4 regions of the Cohnella candida genome follow, and region 4 is predicted to be linked to each of the others. Evidence: predicted binding sites of a transcription regulator. Region 4 holds the regulator's gene; each other region holds the start of a gene.
What was found. The regulator LexA, encoded in region 4, represses DNA repair genes until DNA is damaged. The targets are predictions, from matches to a motif close to CGAACATATGTTCG.
Positions count from the first base shown of each region.

Region 1: the regulator LexA is predicted to act here: its motif matches at 1,761-1,774, upstream of EAV92_RS11455 (DNA polymerase IV).
Region 2: the regulator LexA is predicted to act here: its motif matches at 1,491-1,504, upstream of uvrB (excinuclease ABC subunit UvrB).
Region 3: the regulator LexA is predicted to act here: its motif matches at 1,597-1,610, upstream of EAV92_RS22405 (SPL family radical SAM protein).

Region 1 is NZ_CP033433.1:2,428,037-2,431,160, reverse strand. Features, by position in the region: gene cimA (citramalate synthase) at 22-1,641, opposite strand; gene EAV92_RS11455 (DNA polymerase IV) at 1,797-3,080, shown strand.
Region 2 is NZ_CP033433.1:3,719,619-3,722,742, forward strand. Features, by position in the region: gene uvrB (excinuclease ABC subunit UvrB) at 1-1,398, opposite strand, end outside; gene EAV92_RS16990 (SPFH domain-containing protein) at 1,637-2,626, shown strand; gene EAV92_RS16995 (TFIIB-type zinc ribbon-containing protein) at 2,633-3,124, shown strand, end outside.
Region 3 is NZ_CP033433.1:4,834,721-4,837,844, forward strand. Features, by position in the region: gene EAV92_RS22400 (ATP-binding protein) at 1-626, shown strand, start outside; gene EAV92_RS22405 (SPL family radical SAM protein) at 633-1,574, opposite strand; gene EAV92_RS22410 (universal stress protein) at 1,711-2,151, opposite strand; gene EAV92_RS22415 (sensor histidine kinase) at 2,540-3,124, opposite strand, start outside.
Region 4 is NZ_CP033433.1:1,800,606-1,803,729, reverse strand. Features, by position in the region: gene glnA (type I glutamate--ammonia ligase) at 1-556, shown strand, start outside; gene lexA (transcriptional repressor LexA) at 1,246-1,866, opposite strand; gene EAV92_RS08490 (LysM peptidoglycan-binding domain-containing protein) at 2,027-2,428, shown strand; gene EAV92_RS08485 (DUF896 domain-containing protein) at 2,547-2,732, shown strand; gene EAV92_RS08480 (hypothetical protein) at 2,806-3,124, shown strand, end outside.

The DNA.
Region 1 (3,124 bases), 630 kb from region 4:
GGTGCAATCGGAAGTCGGGAATTATAAGTTAACCAAGCCGAGCTCTTCCCTCGGGATATCCGCCAAAGCGTCCTTTTTGACCATGCCGAGCAGGGCGTAACGGATGGAGTCGATCAACGCTTCCCAGCTCGCTTCGATGACGTTGGACGAAACGCCGACCGTATTCCACGTGTCCTTGAAATCCGTGGACTCCATAAGCACGCGGACTTTCGCGGCGGTCGCGTCTTTCTCGTCCAATACGCGCACTTTGTAATCCGTGAGATGGATGCGGTTGATGTCCGGGTAAAACTGCATAAGCGCTTTGCGGAGCGCGTTGTCCAGCGCGTTGACCGGGCCGTTCCCTTCGGCGACCGTGTATACCTGCTGCCCGCCTACGCGAAGCTTGACGATGGCTTCCGACACCATGCCGGCTGCGGTTTTCTCCACCATCATTTTGAAGCTTTCGACGGTGAAAATATCCTGCGTGTCGCCGAAGGCGTCGCGCAGCAACAGCTCCAGGGAGGCGTCCGCGCCTTCGAATTGGTAGCCTTGATGCTCCAGCTCCTTGATGCGGTCGATGACGATGCGGGACTTCGCATGCTCGGGATTCACGTTTAAGCCGAGTTCCTGGGCTTTGGAGAGAATGTTGCTCTGACCGGCCAGCTCCGACACCAGAACGCGCTGCTTGTTGCCGACGAGCTCGGGCTGGATATGCTCGTAAGTTTTGGAATCCTTCATGATCGCGGAGACGTGAATGCCGCCTTTGTGGGCGAATGCCGCGTTGCCGACGTAAGGCTGGTTGACGGGCAAATGGGCGTTGGCGAGCTCGCTGACGTAGCGGGCGACGCCGGTCAGCATTTTGATCTGTTCGTCGCTGACGGCGCGGTAACCCATCTTCAATTGAAGGTTGGGGAGCACGGAGCAAAGGTTGGCATTGCCGCAGCGCTCACCGTAGCCGTTGATCGTTCCCTGGACTTGGCGTGCGCCAGCCGCCACAGCAGCCAGCGAGTTCGCCACCGCCAGCTCGCAGTCGTTGTGCGTATGGATGCCGATAGGAGCGTTGATTTCGGATACGACTTTCGAAACGATCTCCTGGATCTCGTTCGGCAAGGTGCCGCCATTGGTGTCGCACAGAACGATCCAAGCGGCTCCTGCATCCCTTGCTTTCGCCAAAGCGGCGAGCGCGTATTCCGGGTTCGCTTTGTAGCCGTCGAAGAAGTGCTCGGCGTCGAACAGCGCCTCCATGCCGCGGTTGCGCACGTAAGCGAGAGATTCGTAGATCATGGCGAGATTTTCTTCCAGCGTCGTTTGAAGAGCGGTGTGAACGTGGAAATCCCACGTTTTCCCGACGAGCGTCGCGGCCACGGCGCCGGATTCCGTCAAGTGCTTCAGGTTGATGTCTTGCTCGCACGAAGAATTCTTGCGCCGGGTGCTTCCGAAAGCGGTCAGCTTGGCCTTGAGGTTCATCTCCCGGATCCGCCGGAAAAATTCGATGTCCTTGCTGTTGCTGCCCGGGTTGCCGCCTTCTATATAGTGTACGCCGAGGGCGTCGAGCCTCAGGGCGATTTTGACTTTGTCTTCTGCGGTCAGGCTGATGCCTTCGCCTTGCGTACCGTCGCGGAGCGTCGTATCGAAGATAGTGATTGGTGTTGGCGTGCCCAAAACGAACTTCCCCCTTGTTCATCAAACAGGTGAAACCATTATAGCACGGGTTGACGCAAATGTAGAGGGCACTGGACTGCGTTGCGCCCTTCGCGCGCGGGCATTTATAATGGAATTGCCGAATGGATGTTCGGGCTGAAAGAGGAGGGGCGGCCGTGAGCGAAACGCGGAGGAGATATATTCTTCATATCGACATGAATGCGTTCTATTGCTCCGTGCATGCCGCCGAGCAGCCTGAAATGTACCGCGGCAAACCGACCGGCGTCGCCGGCAGCGTGGAGCTGCGCAAGGGAATTCTGGTCACGAGTTCTTACGAGGCGAGGGCGCGCGGAGTCCGAACCGGCATGACGGTGAGGCAGGCGACCGCGCTGTGCCCGGAGCTGATCCTCATCGCGCCGAACTTCGATCTCTACCGCAAATACAGCCGGGGATTCATGAAGATCGCGGGCAACTATACGCCGCTGGTAGAAGCGGTATCCATAGACGAATGTTTCCTGGATGTTACCGGAAGCGGCCAGTTCGGAACGCCTATCGAGATCGCCGAGACGATCCGGCGGCGCGTCCGGGAGGAGCTGTCGCTGCCCTGCTCCATCGGGGTCGCGCCGAACAAGCTGCTCGCGAAAATGGCCTCCGACATGCGCAAGCCCGATGCGGTCACCGTGCTCCGGCGCCGGGACGTTCCGACACTGCTGTGGGGCAAACCCTGCCAAACATTGTACGGAATCGGCGCGAAAACCGCGGAGAAACTAGGGAGGCTCAATATCCGAACCATCGGGGAGCTTGCGGCGGCGGACGAACGGATGCTGACCGAACGATTCGGCGTGTACGGCGCTTGGATGAAGCGTGCCGCGCACGGGCTGGACGACGCGCCGGTGCAGCCGCTGTCGGAAGCGGCCAAGTCGATCGGGCATACGACGACGCTGCCGGCCGACTTGACGGAGCGGGAACAATACCGCCGCGTGCTGCTCAACCTGGCCGATCAGACGACCCGCCGGCTCCGGCGGCAGAGTATGATGTGTTCCACCGTGCAGATCACGATCCGCGACCCGTCCATGAAAACGATCACGAGAGCCGCAGGGCTCAGCGTACCCACGGACGCCTCGGACGACGTCTATAAGGTTGCCTGCCGATTAATGGATGCGAATTGGCAAGCCGGAGATCCCGTGAGGCTGCTCGGCATCACTTTGCAAGGGCTGTCTCCGAAACAGGAGACAGCCGTACAGCTCGATTTATTTTCGTATGAAGAAGCTCCCAAGAAAGATAAATTGGTTACGGTCATGGACCGTCTTCGAGACAAATTCGGCGAAGGCGCCGTACTTACTGCGGGGATGTTGAGCGACGATCCGTCCTCGCTGATCCGGAACAAAAAAATACGCGGAACCTCTCTCGAAAAGGACTTTCTGAGGGAGCCGGACCCGGACGCTGAGAATCGTTATTAAGAGCGGAAAACGAACGGTTTCATCTGCATTTTCGTTTGATCTTG
Region 2 (3,124 bases), 1.9 Mb from region 4:
GTCCTCGGCCATTTTCTTCGTCAGCGTCGTCACGAGCACGCGCTCGTCCTTGGCGATCCGCTGCCGGATTTCGCCGAGCAGGTCGTCGATCTGCCCCTTGGTCGGGCGTACCTCGATCACCGGATCGAGCAAGCCGGTCGGCCGGATGATCTGTTGCACCATCGTGGGGCAATGCTCGAGCTCGTACGGTCCCGGCGTCGCGGAAACGTAGACGAACTGCTTGGCCTTTTCCTCGAACTCCTCAAATCGCAGCGGCCGGTTGTCGAGTGCGGACGGCAGGCGGAATCCATGGTCGACCAGCACTTCCTTGCGCGCACGGTCCCCGTTGTACATCGCGCGGACTTGCGGCAATGTGACGTGCGACTCGTCGATGACGACAAGGAAATCGTCGGGGAAAAAGTCCATCAGCGTATACGGCGTCGCGCCCCGCTCGCGGAAGGTCAACGGGCCGGAATAGTTCTCGATGCCGGAGCAGAAGCCCATTTCGGCCATCATCTCCAGATCGTAACGCGTTCGTTGCTCCAGGCGCTGCGCTTCCAGCAGCTTGCCGGCCTCGCGGAGCTCCGCGAGCCGTTCCTCGAGCTCCCGCTCGATGTTCACGAGCGCGACCTTCATTTTCTCTTCTGCGGTCACGAAGTGGGACGCCGGGAAGATGGACACATGGTCCCGTTCGCCGACGATCTCGCCCGTGAGCACGTCGATTTCGGTTATCCGTTCGATTTCGTCGCCGAACAGCTCCACACGGATCGCCTGGTCGCCCCGCGAGACCGGGAAAATCTCGATGACGTCGCCCCGCACCCGGAACGTCCCGCGGACGAAGTTCAAGTCGTTCCGCTGGTATTGGATATCGACGAGCTTATGCAGGATATCGTTACGCGACCGTTCCATGCCGACCCGCAGGCTAAGCCGCAAATCCCTGTATTCTTCCGGAGAACCCAAGCCGTAGATGCAGGACACGCTCGCCACGATGATGACGTCCCGCCGCTCGAACAGCGAGGACGTGGCGCTGTGGCGCAGCTTATCGATCTCGTCGTTGATGCTGGAATCCTTCTCAATGTAGGTATCCGAAGAAGGAATATAGGCTTCCGGCTGATAGTAATCGTAGTAACTGACGAAGTACGTGACCGCGTTTTCCGGGAAAAACTCCTGGAACTCGCTGCACAGTTGGGCCGCCAGTGTCTTGTTGTGAGCGATGACCAGCGTAGGCTTGTTCACCTTCGCGATCGTCTGCGCGATTGTGAAGGTTTTGCCCGTGCCGGTGGCGCCGAGCAGCGTCTGATACCGCTTGCCTTCCACGATCCCTTCCGCCAGCTGGCGGATCGCTTCCGGCTGGTCGCCCTGCGGGGAATACTCCGATACGAGCTTGAATTTCTTATCCAGCAAATTCGCGTTCGCCATAAGCGGCAAAACCTCCAATATTCGCATTTCTTTTGGTGCACCTAACGTGGATTACTCTCTATGAGGAGTGAGCGCGAAGCCCATCTCGTTGACGAATGTGTGTTCCCATTGATTATACCTTTTTCCATAAAGAGCGTCAAAAAAGAGGGGTCTCCTCCACTACCCGATTTTTGGCACATTGACGTATAATGAATTTATTTAGTGAATGGTTCATTCTGGCTATATTGGAGGAAGACGGATGGGACTTTTTTCATTCATGAAAGGCCAATTCATCGAAGTCATCGAGTGGCTCGGCGAATCCGGCGAGATCGTGTACCGGTTCCCGGCATACGACAACGCCATCAAAATGGGAGCCCAGCTGACCGTGCGGGAATCGCAGGCAGCCATATTCCTCGACGAAGGCAAAATCGCCGACGTGTTCGGACCCGGCCGTTATACGCTCAGCACGCAAAACCTGCCGGTGCTGACGGCGCTGCGTTCCTGGAAGCACCTGTTCAACTCCCCTTTCAAGGCGGACGTGTTCTTCGTCAGTACCGCGATCTTCTCGGACATGAAATGGGGAACGACGAACCCGGTCATCATGAGGGACCCCGAGTTCGGCATGGTCCGGCTGCGCGGCTTCGGCGTTTATGCGTTCCGAATTAAGGACCCGGCCGTTTTCCTTCCTGAAATTTACGGTACGAGGCAGGACTTCTCGCTCGACAGCATCGCCGGCTATCTCAAAAGCATGATCGTTTCGGGACTGAGCGACCTTCTCGGCGAAACGAAAATTCCGGTCGCGGACCTGTCCAGCTCCTATGATGAAATCGGCGTGCAGGCGCGAGAACGGCTGCAGCCGCGTTTCAATGCCATCGGACTTGAACTGACCGACCTGAACGTCGAAAACCTTTCGCTGCCGGAAGAAGTCGAGAAAATGATCGACCGCAAATCGTCGATGAACATCGCCGGCAATCTCGACCAATATATGAAATACCAAGCCGCGGAGGCGCTCCGCGAAGCCGCGAACAATCCGGACGGCGGCGCTGCCGGAACGGGAGCCGGCCTCGGTGCCGGCATGGCGATGGGCCAAATGTTCGCGCAAGCGATGAACGCGCAGCAACCCGCAGCCGCAGCCTCGCAATCGGCTTCAGGCGCCGCTCCCGGGACGGAGAAGAAGTTTTGCTCGGAATGCGGCGGCCAGCTATCGCCCGGCGCGAAGTTCTGCTCCAGCTGCGGAACGAAGGTGTAACGGGCGATGGCGATCGGTGCGCAAGCGGTAACGGCCGCTCCCGTCGGCTTCCCTTGCTCGGGGTGCGGCGGCCAGATGCAATTCGATACGGCTTCGCAGGGTTTGAAATGCCGGTATTGCGGAGCGGAGCAAAGCATCGAAAATCTCGCGGGTCAGCCGCGGGAGCATGAATTCGATGAAGACGGCGGGGATGAAGCGGAACAAACCGATTGGGGCACGGAGCAGCAGGCGATCCACTGCGAAAGCTGCGGCGGGGAAACGTTGATCCCAGCCGGCCAGACTGCGACGACATGCGTCTTCTGCGGCTCGCCCAAGGTACTGCCTCAGGGAAATCCCGGCACCATTCGGCCGGAATCGGTCATTCCGTTCCGGACTTCCCGGGACGAGGCCGCGGCGCTGTTCAAGAAGTGGAAGAAAAAACGCTGGTTCCTGCCGAACGATTTCAAGAAGCAGGACGTCAAAGCGAATCTTAACGGCATTTATATTCCTTATTGGACC
Region 3 (3,124 bases), 2.3 Mb from region 4:
AGGATACAAGCGAAGAGGACCGCATCAAATACGCGAGGCTGATCCACCAATCCGGCAGCGAGCTGCTGAATTTGGTCGAAGATATCCTGGATCTAACGAAAGTGGAGGCCGGGAAAATCGACGTGACGGACGAGAAAGTGAACCTGGTGGAAGTGTGCCGGACGTTGGAAGAGCAATTCGAGGTGCTTGCGGCCAACAAGGGACTCGGTTTCCATGTCTCTTACGGAGGGGAAATTCCGGATTGGACGCTGACGGATCCGATGAGGCTGAACCAGATTTTGCGCAACTTGCTCAGTAACGCCTTCAAGTTTACGGCGAGTGGCTCCGTCGAACTTTCGTTAACCGTGGCGACGTCCTCGGACGGCGGCAGCGAAGCGCGATTCCATGTGATCGATACCGGAGCGGGCATCCTTCCGGAGAAGCAGGAAGAAATTTTCGAGGCATTCCGTCAGGAAGACGGCTCGATCAGCCGCAAATACGGAGGAACCGGCTTGGGTCTCGCGATCAGCCGGCAGCTCGCCGGCCTGCTGGGCGGCAGGCTGGAAGTTTACAGCGAGAAGGGCGCGGGCAGCTGCTTCACGCTGACGATTCCGATCCGTTCGGAATCCGCGCTGACGGCGGTGTGACCGTTTCTAGAATAAGGTGAGCTGAACGGGGGCTTGGGCGCAATCGGACGGTTCGGACGGACGGGCTGTCGCAGCTTTGTCCCGCCTTTCGCGGTCGCCGTCGTACGCCGTAAGGCCATGCTCCGCCAATTGACCTCTAATTCGGTCGTAAAGCGGCCGCCTGTAAGAATCCGGGGCGTATCCCGACCGCCAATAGAGCCGGCCATACTTCTCCGCAAGCTCGGGATAGCTTTGGCTAAGGGTCGAGAAGAACCAGCTTTTGACCTCGGGGGTCGAAAGCCGTAGGAAAGACGGCATGACGAACGCCGCGCCCGCGTCGGCACATGCGTCAAGCAGGCGGTCGACGGCCTCGGCGCCGTCCGACAGGTACGGCAGGATCGGCGCCATGAATACGCCGGCGCGGATGCCTCCTTCGTTCAGCTTGCGGACGGTATCCAGCCGAAGGCGGGGAGCGGGCGTCGCGGGTTCGAACGTCCGCCAGATGTCGGGATCCATCGTATGCAAGCTGATATTGACGGAGGAGCCAGGGATCCGCTGCAGCAAATCCAGATCGCGGAGCACGAGCGGCGATCGCGTCGTGATGCTCGCGGGCACGCCGAATTCGGCCAGCACCTCGAGGCACCCCCTTGTCAGCTTCGCCTTGCTCTCCAATTGTTGATACGGATCCGTCGCGGTACCGACCGCCACGTGGGTCGGCAGCCGCCGGCCCATTTTCGTTAATTGGGCTCTCAGTACGTCGGGAGCATCCTGCTTCCAAAAAACGTGTTTCTGAAAAGCGTCGTCTGCGGATTCGCCGATAAACGAGTGCGTGCTTCGAGCATAGCAGAAGCTGCAGCCGTGCTGGCACCCCCGGTAAGGATTGATCGACCAGTCGAACGGCATCGAAGGAGCTTTGACGGGATTCAGCACCATTTTGGGACGGATCGGTTCGTAACGGGTCGGATTCAAGGGGCACCTCCAGCATAATTAGCGAACGTATGTTCCTATTAGTATACCCCGAGTATAGAAACCCGGCAATAGCTTGAAAGTGGAAAAACCCGCCAAATCCTCCTCTTGAGGATCGCGGGTTTTTCTGTGTCCGTGCTTATTCTTTCATGATCAAAACCGGACAGTGCGCGTGGCGCAGCACATATTCGCTCACGCTCCCGACGAAGAACCGCTCGAGGCCGTTCAAACCGCGGTGGCCGATGAGAATCAGATCGGCGTTCACCCGTTTCGCGTAGTCCACGAGAGAGGGTCCGGGAGATCCTTCAAGCAAGGTCGTCTTACGCGCGACGTTATCCGGGAGCGACTCGTACGCCTGATTCAGCAGGTCCCTGGCGTTTACTCGGAATTCCTCCAGCACCTCGGGAGGCGCGGGTACGGCGGCTTCGACCGTCACCGCAGGGCGGGGAAGCTCCAACACATGGACGGCCTCGACCGAGGCACCGAAACGCTCGGCCATTTCGCCGGCAATCGCCGAGGCGCGTTTGGACATTTCGGAACCGTCGTATGCGAGCACAATCGATCGGATGGTCATGGACATGGCAAGCCCTCCTTGTAAGCACCCTTTACCCGTCGGCAAGCAGGCTTGAAACCGGGTGTAGCAGGCTCCGATAGCGCAGACGAGTGATCCGTCGAGTTATTGCTTTCTGGCGCTAATTCCGATTAAGTGAGCGGACTTGGCGGGTTTTATTGCTTTTGGACACTAAAAAGGCGGCTCGTGCCCCAAAAAGGGGGGTGGAGACGCCTTTTTAGTGTCGGAATGCAATAATTCGGGATCGGTCACCGCGAATTTACCGAAGTTAGTGCCCAAACGCAATAACTCCGACCGCACAAGTTCCGTAACTCTTCATGCAGACGCCATTCCCAATGGCCATCGACCACGAACGAATCGGGCGGATAAGAGGGCGCACGAGGGATGGTTCGCGAAACTAAGCCGGCATGGACAAGAACAGCACCGCACCGCCCGAGGAGGACTGCAGCCGAAGCTCGCCTCCCAGGCGGGAGACGCGCTCGGTGACGGCTTTCAAGCCCAGCCCGAGCTCGTGTTCCGGCAATGTTTTTCCGTCGCCGATCAGGAGGAATCGGATGGCGCCGGATTCGGCCTCAAGCTCGAATTCGAAGCGCTTGGACGAACCGTGCTTCAGCCCGAGCGCCAAACCTTCCTGAAGCGCTTGGAAAAGGACGCGCTTCTGCAGCGCGGACAGCGTGAGGGGCAGCGGGCCGATCCGGCAATCCACCCGGCAGCCGGATCGTTGTTCCGCGTCGCGGATCAGCGCTCCGATCGCACCTGGCAGATCGAAATGCCCCAAGTCGTCGCGAAGGAGGCGCACCGAATGCCGGATATCCTCGAGGCCTTGCCGGGCGAGATTCTGGGACGCCTCCAGTTTCTCCTCCGCTTGCGGCCGGTCGAGCGGAAGCAGCCGCCTGGCCGCTTCCAGCTGAATAATGGCGGCCGACAGCGTGTGGCCGACCGTGTCGTGGATGGCGCCGGTGATGCGGTGCCTTTCCTCCAG
Region 4 (3,124 bases):
CGCGAACGACAAGCTGGGCCTGAGCACGACCGCCCGCCACTATATGGCCGGCATCCTCGCGCACGCCCGCGGCTTCGCTGCGATCACGAACCCGACGGTCAACTCCTATAAGCGGCTCGTTCCGGGCTACGAAGCGCCGTCCTACGTCGCTTGGTCCGCGAGCAACCGCAGCCCGATGATCCGCATCCCGGCTTCGCGCGGGCTCAGCACCCGCATCGAAGCGCGCAACCCGGATCCGGCAGCGAATCCGTACCTGGCGCTCGCGGTCATGTTGAAAGCCGGCCTCGACGGCATCAAGAACAAGCTGCCTCTCCCGGCACCGGTAGATCGCAACATCTACGTGATGAGCGACGACGAGCTGGCCGATTCCGGCATTTCGAGCCTGCCGTCCAACCTCATCGAAGCGCTCAAGGAAATGCTGCGCGACGACGTCGTGTGCGAAGCGCTCGGCGACCACGCTTTGAGCCACTTCTACGAGCTCAAGGAAATCGAGTGGGACATGTACCGGACGCAAGTCCACCAGTGGGAACGCGACCAGTATTTGACGATGTATTAATGGCATGAAAAATCCCTTGGCGCTCGAGCGCCAAGGGATTTTTGTTTGTTCGGGTGCTGTGGTGATGGCTCTGCTCCTAGGTTGAGGCGGCGAACGCTTGTTCGGGTGTTCGTATTCGCCTCGAAATAGCTTGCCACGTCCACTATTTCAGTCGTTTGACCGAGATTCCATCGATATATCCTCCCACGTCCACTATTTGAGTCGTTGTACCGCGAATCCCGTCAAAATAGCCTCCGCACGTGATGTTCATGCGGACGGTGGGGATAGGGAGCGGATGGTTACTAAACTGCGTGGGAGTACGTGCTGATCGCGGAATTATGCTACGCAGAGGTACTTAACGACGATCGAACAAAAATTGCGAAAAGCGAACATACGTTCAATCGTCGTTATACATGCCCCTAATCAAGACAAAACAAAGGTAACACACCGAAATAGAAATAACGCGGCACACGCGCTAATCAAGACAAAACCGAGGTAGCAAGCCGAAATAGCGCGCCACACGCGCTAATCAAGACAAATCCTAGGTAGACCGCTAAAATAGCGCGCCACGCGCGCTAATCAAACCAAAAACCGAGATAGACCGTCAAATTGCGCGCCACCCGCGCTAACTCACATACCCTATAGAACGAAAACTCCCGGCCGGCAACCCGGTCGGGAGTTTTCATTTGTAGGATGTAAGAAGCGGCCCGTCACATGAAGGAACGTATTAAGCCGATGACCTTGCCGAGGATGCTTACATGCTTCAGGCGAATCGGTTCCATGGTGGAGTTCTCCGGCTGCAGACGGATGTGGTCCCGTTCTTTATAGAACGTCTTGACGGTCGCTTCGTTCTCTTCCGTCATGGCGACGACGATCTCGCCGTTGTTGGCCGTCTGCTGTTGGCGCACGATGACGTAGTCGCCGTCATGGATGCCGGCTTCGATCATGCTTTCGCCCATGACGGAGAGCATGAACACGGGCTGGTCGCCAACCATCGTGACCGGCAGCGGGAAGTACTCTTCAATATTCTCCGTAGCGGTAATCGGTACGCCCGCGGTGACTTTACCGACGAGCGGGATCTGGCGGACGGTAGAGGTGAAGCCGAACACGGTTTCGTCATCGTCCAATATCTCGATCGCGCGGGGTTTGGTCGGGTCCCGGCGGATCAGGCCTTTCTTCTCCAGCCGGTCCAGATGGCCGTGAACGGTAGAGCTGGAAGCCAGTCCGACGGCTTCGCCGATTTCGCGCACGGAAGGGGGATAACCTTTCTCGCGGACTTCGTTCTTAATGAATTCGAGAATCGCATTCTGGCGATTGGACATCTTGGACACGTGTGCCCCTCCCTAAGACAAGTACATGATGACAAATTATAACACAGAACTCGAGTTCGCACAAACATTCGTTCTTCCGAACAAATGTTCCGAAAAAGCGTTGACTCAAACGTATGTTCGTGTTACGATCATACCAGAACAAACGTTTGGGGTGGAGATCATGGTACAATCTTGGGCATTGGGTTCACATACATCTTCCGTTACGGCCGTTCGCCGTTCGTCTTCTTCTAATCGGGGACAAGCTTCTTCTCGTCAAGGTTCCGGCCAACGCTGGCGCTTGGCCAGAATGATGTTCTTCGTACTGGCGTTCGCCATTTTGTTCAGCGGTTTCGCATTGGTGAAGACGTTCGCCTCCGAAGAGAACGTACAGCCGGCTTCGACCGCGGAGAAAGTGGTTTACGCCGACAGCGGCGATACGCTCTGGCACCTGGCGGCTACCTTAAAGAAGGATTCGATGGATACGCGCAAAGCCGTACGGCTGCTGATGGAACGCAACGACCTGCATGATCCCTCCCTGAAGAACGGACAAATGTTAATCGTTCCGAATGAAATGCTCCCTTAAGCGATGACGCGACAAGGCCGGCATGGGATATTCCCGTGCCGGTTTTTGCATTTTGTTCACCTTGACAGAGGGGGACGTCAGTGGCAAAGTAGAAGGGATACAGGAGAGGAGGGTTCCCATGGAAAAATTGATCGCCAGGATCAACGAACTGTCACGTAAACACAAAACGGTCGGGCTGAACGAATCGGAGCTCGCCGAGCGGGATCGTCTTCGTAAGGAATATTTGCAAGTTTTCAAGAACAATTTTAAACAACAGCTGGACAGCATCGAGTGGACGGATGAGAAACCGTCGCTGCCCCACTGACGTATAGAAGCTTGAGAAGATGATATAGGTAGGCAGGCTTCGGTCGAGAAGACCTGCGAACAGGAGGAACGTCATGTCCCGCTCTTGGGAACGAATGGTTCAACGCAATGCTAAGAAAGTGGATAAACGCCGCAAAAAAGAAGGCAAGCCGTCTCTGTCGTCGAAAACCGCGCAAGTGGAGAAATTTTCGGGCCGCAACTTCATTTTTCCCGCGCTGCTCATCTTGTTGATGGTATTCTACGTCGTCGTGTTCGCTCCTTGGGCGACTGACGTAAAGCAAGACACCACGATGTTCTGGGTGACGTTGGGCTGTTATGCGCTGCTGGCGCTTTTCTATTTTATGCGCCGCCCGTACCTGGGCGTGACCCGAGATACGTTGGAGACCCGCAAGT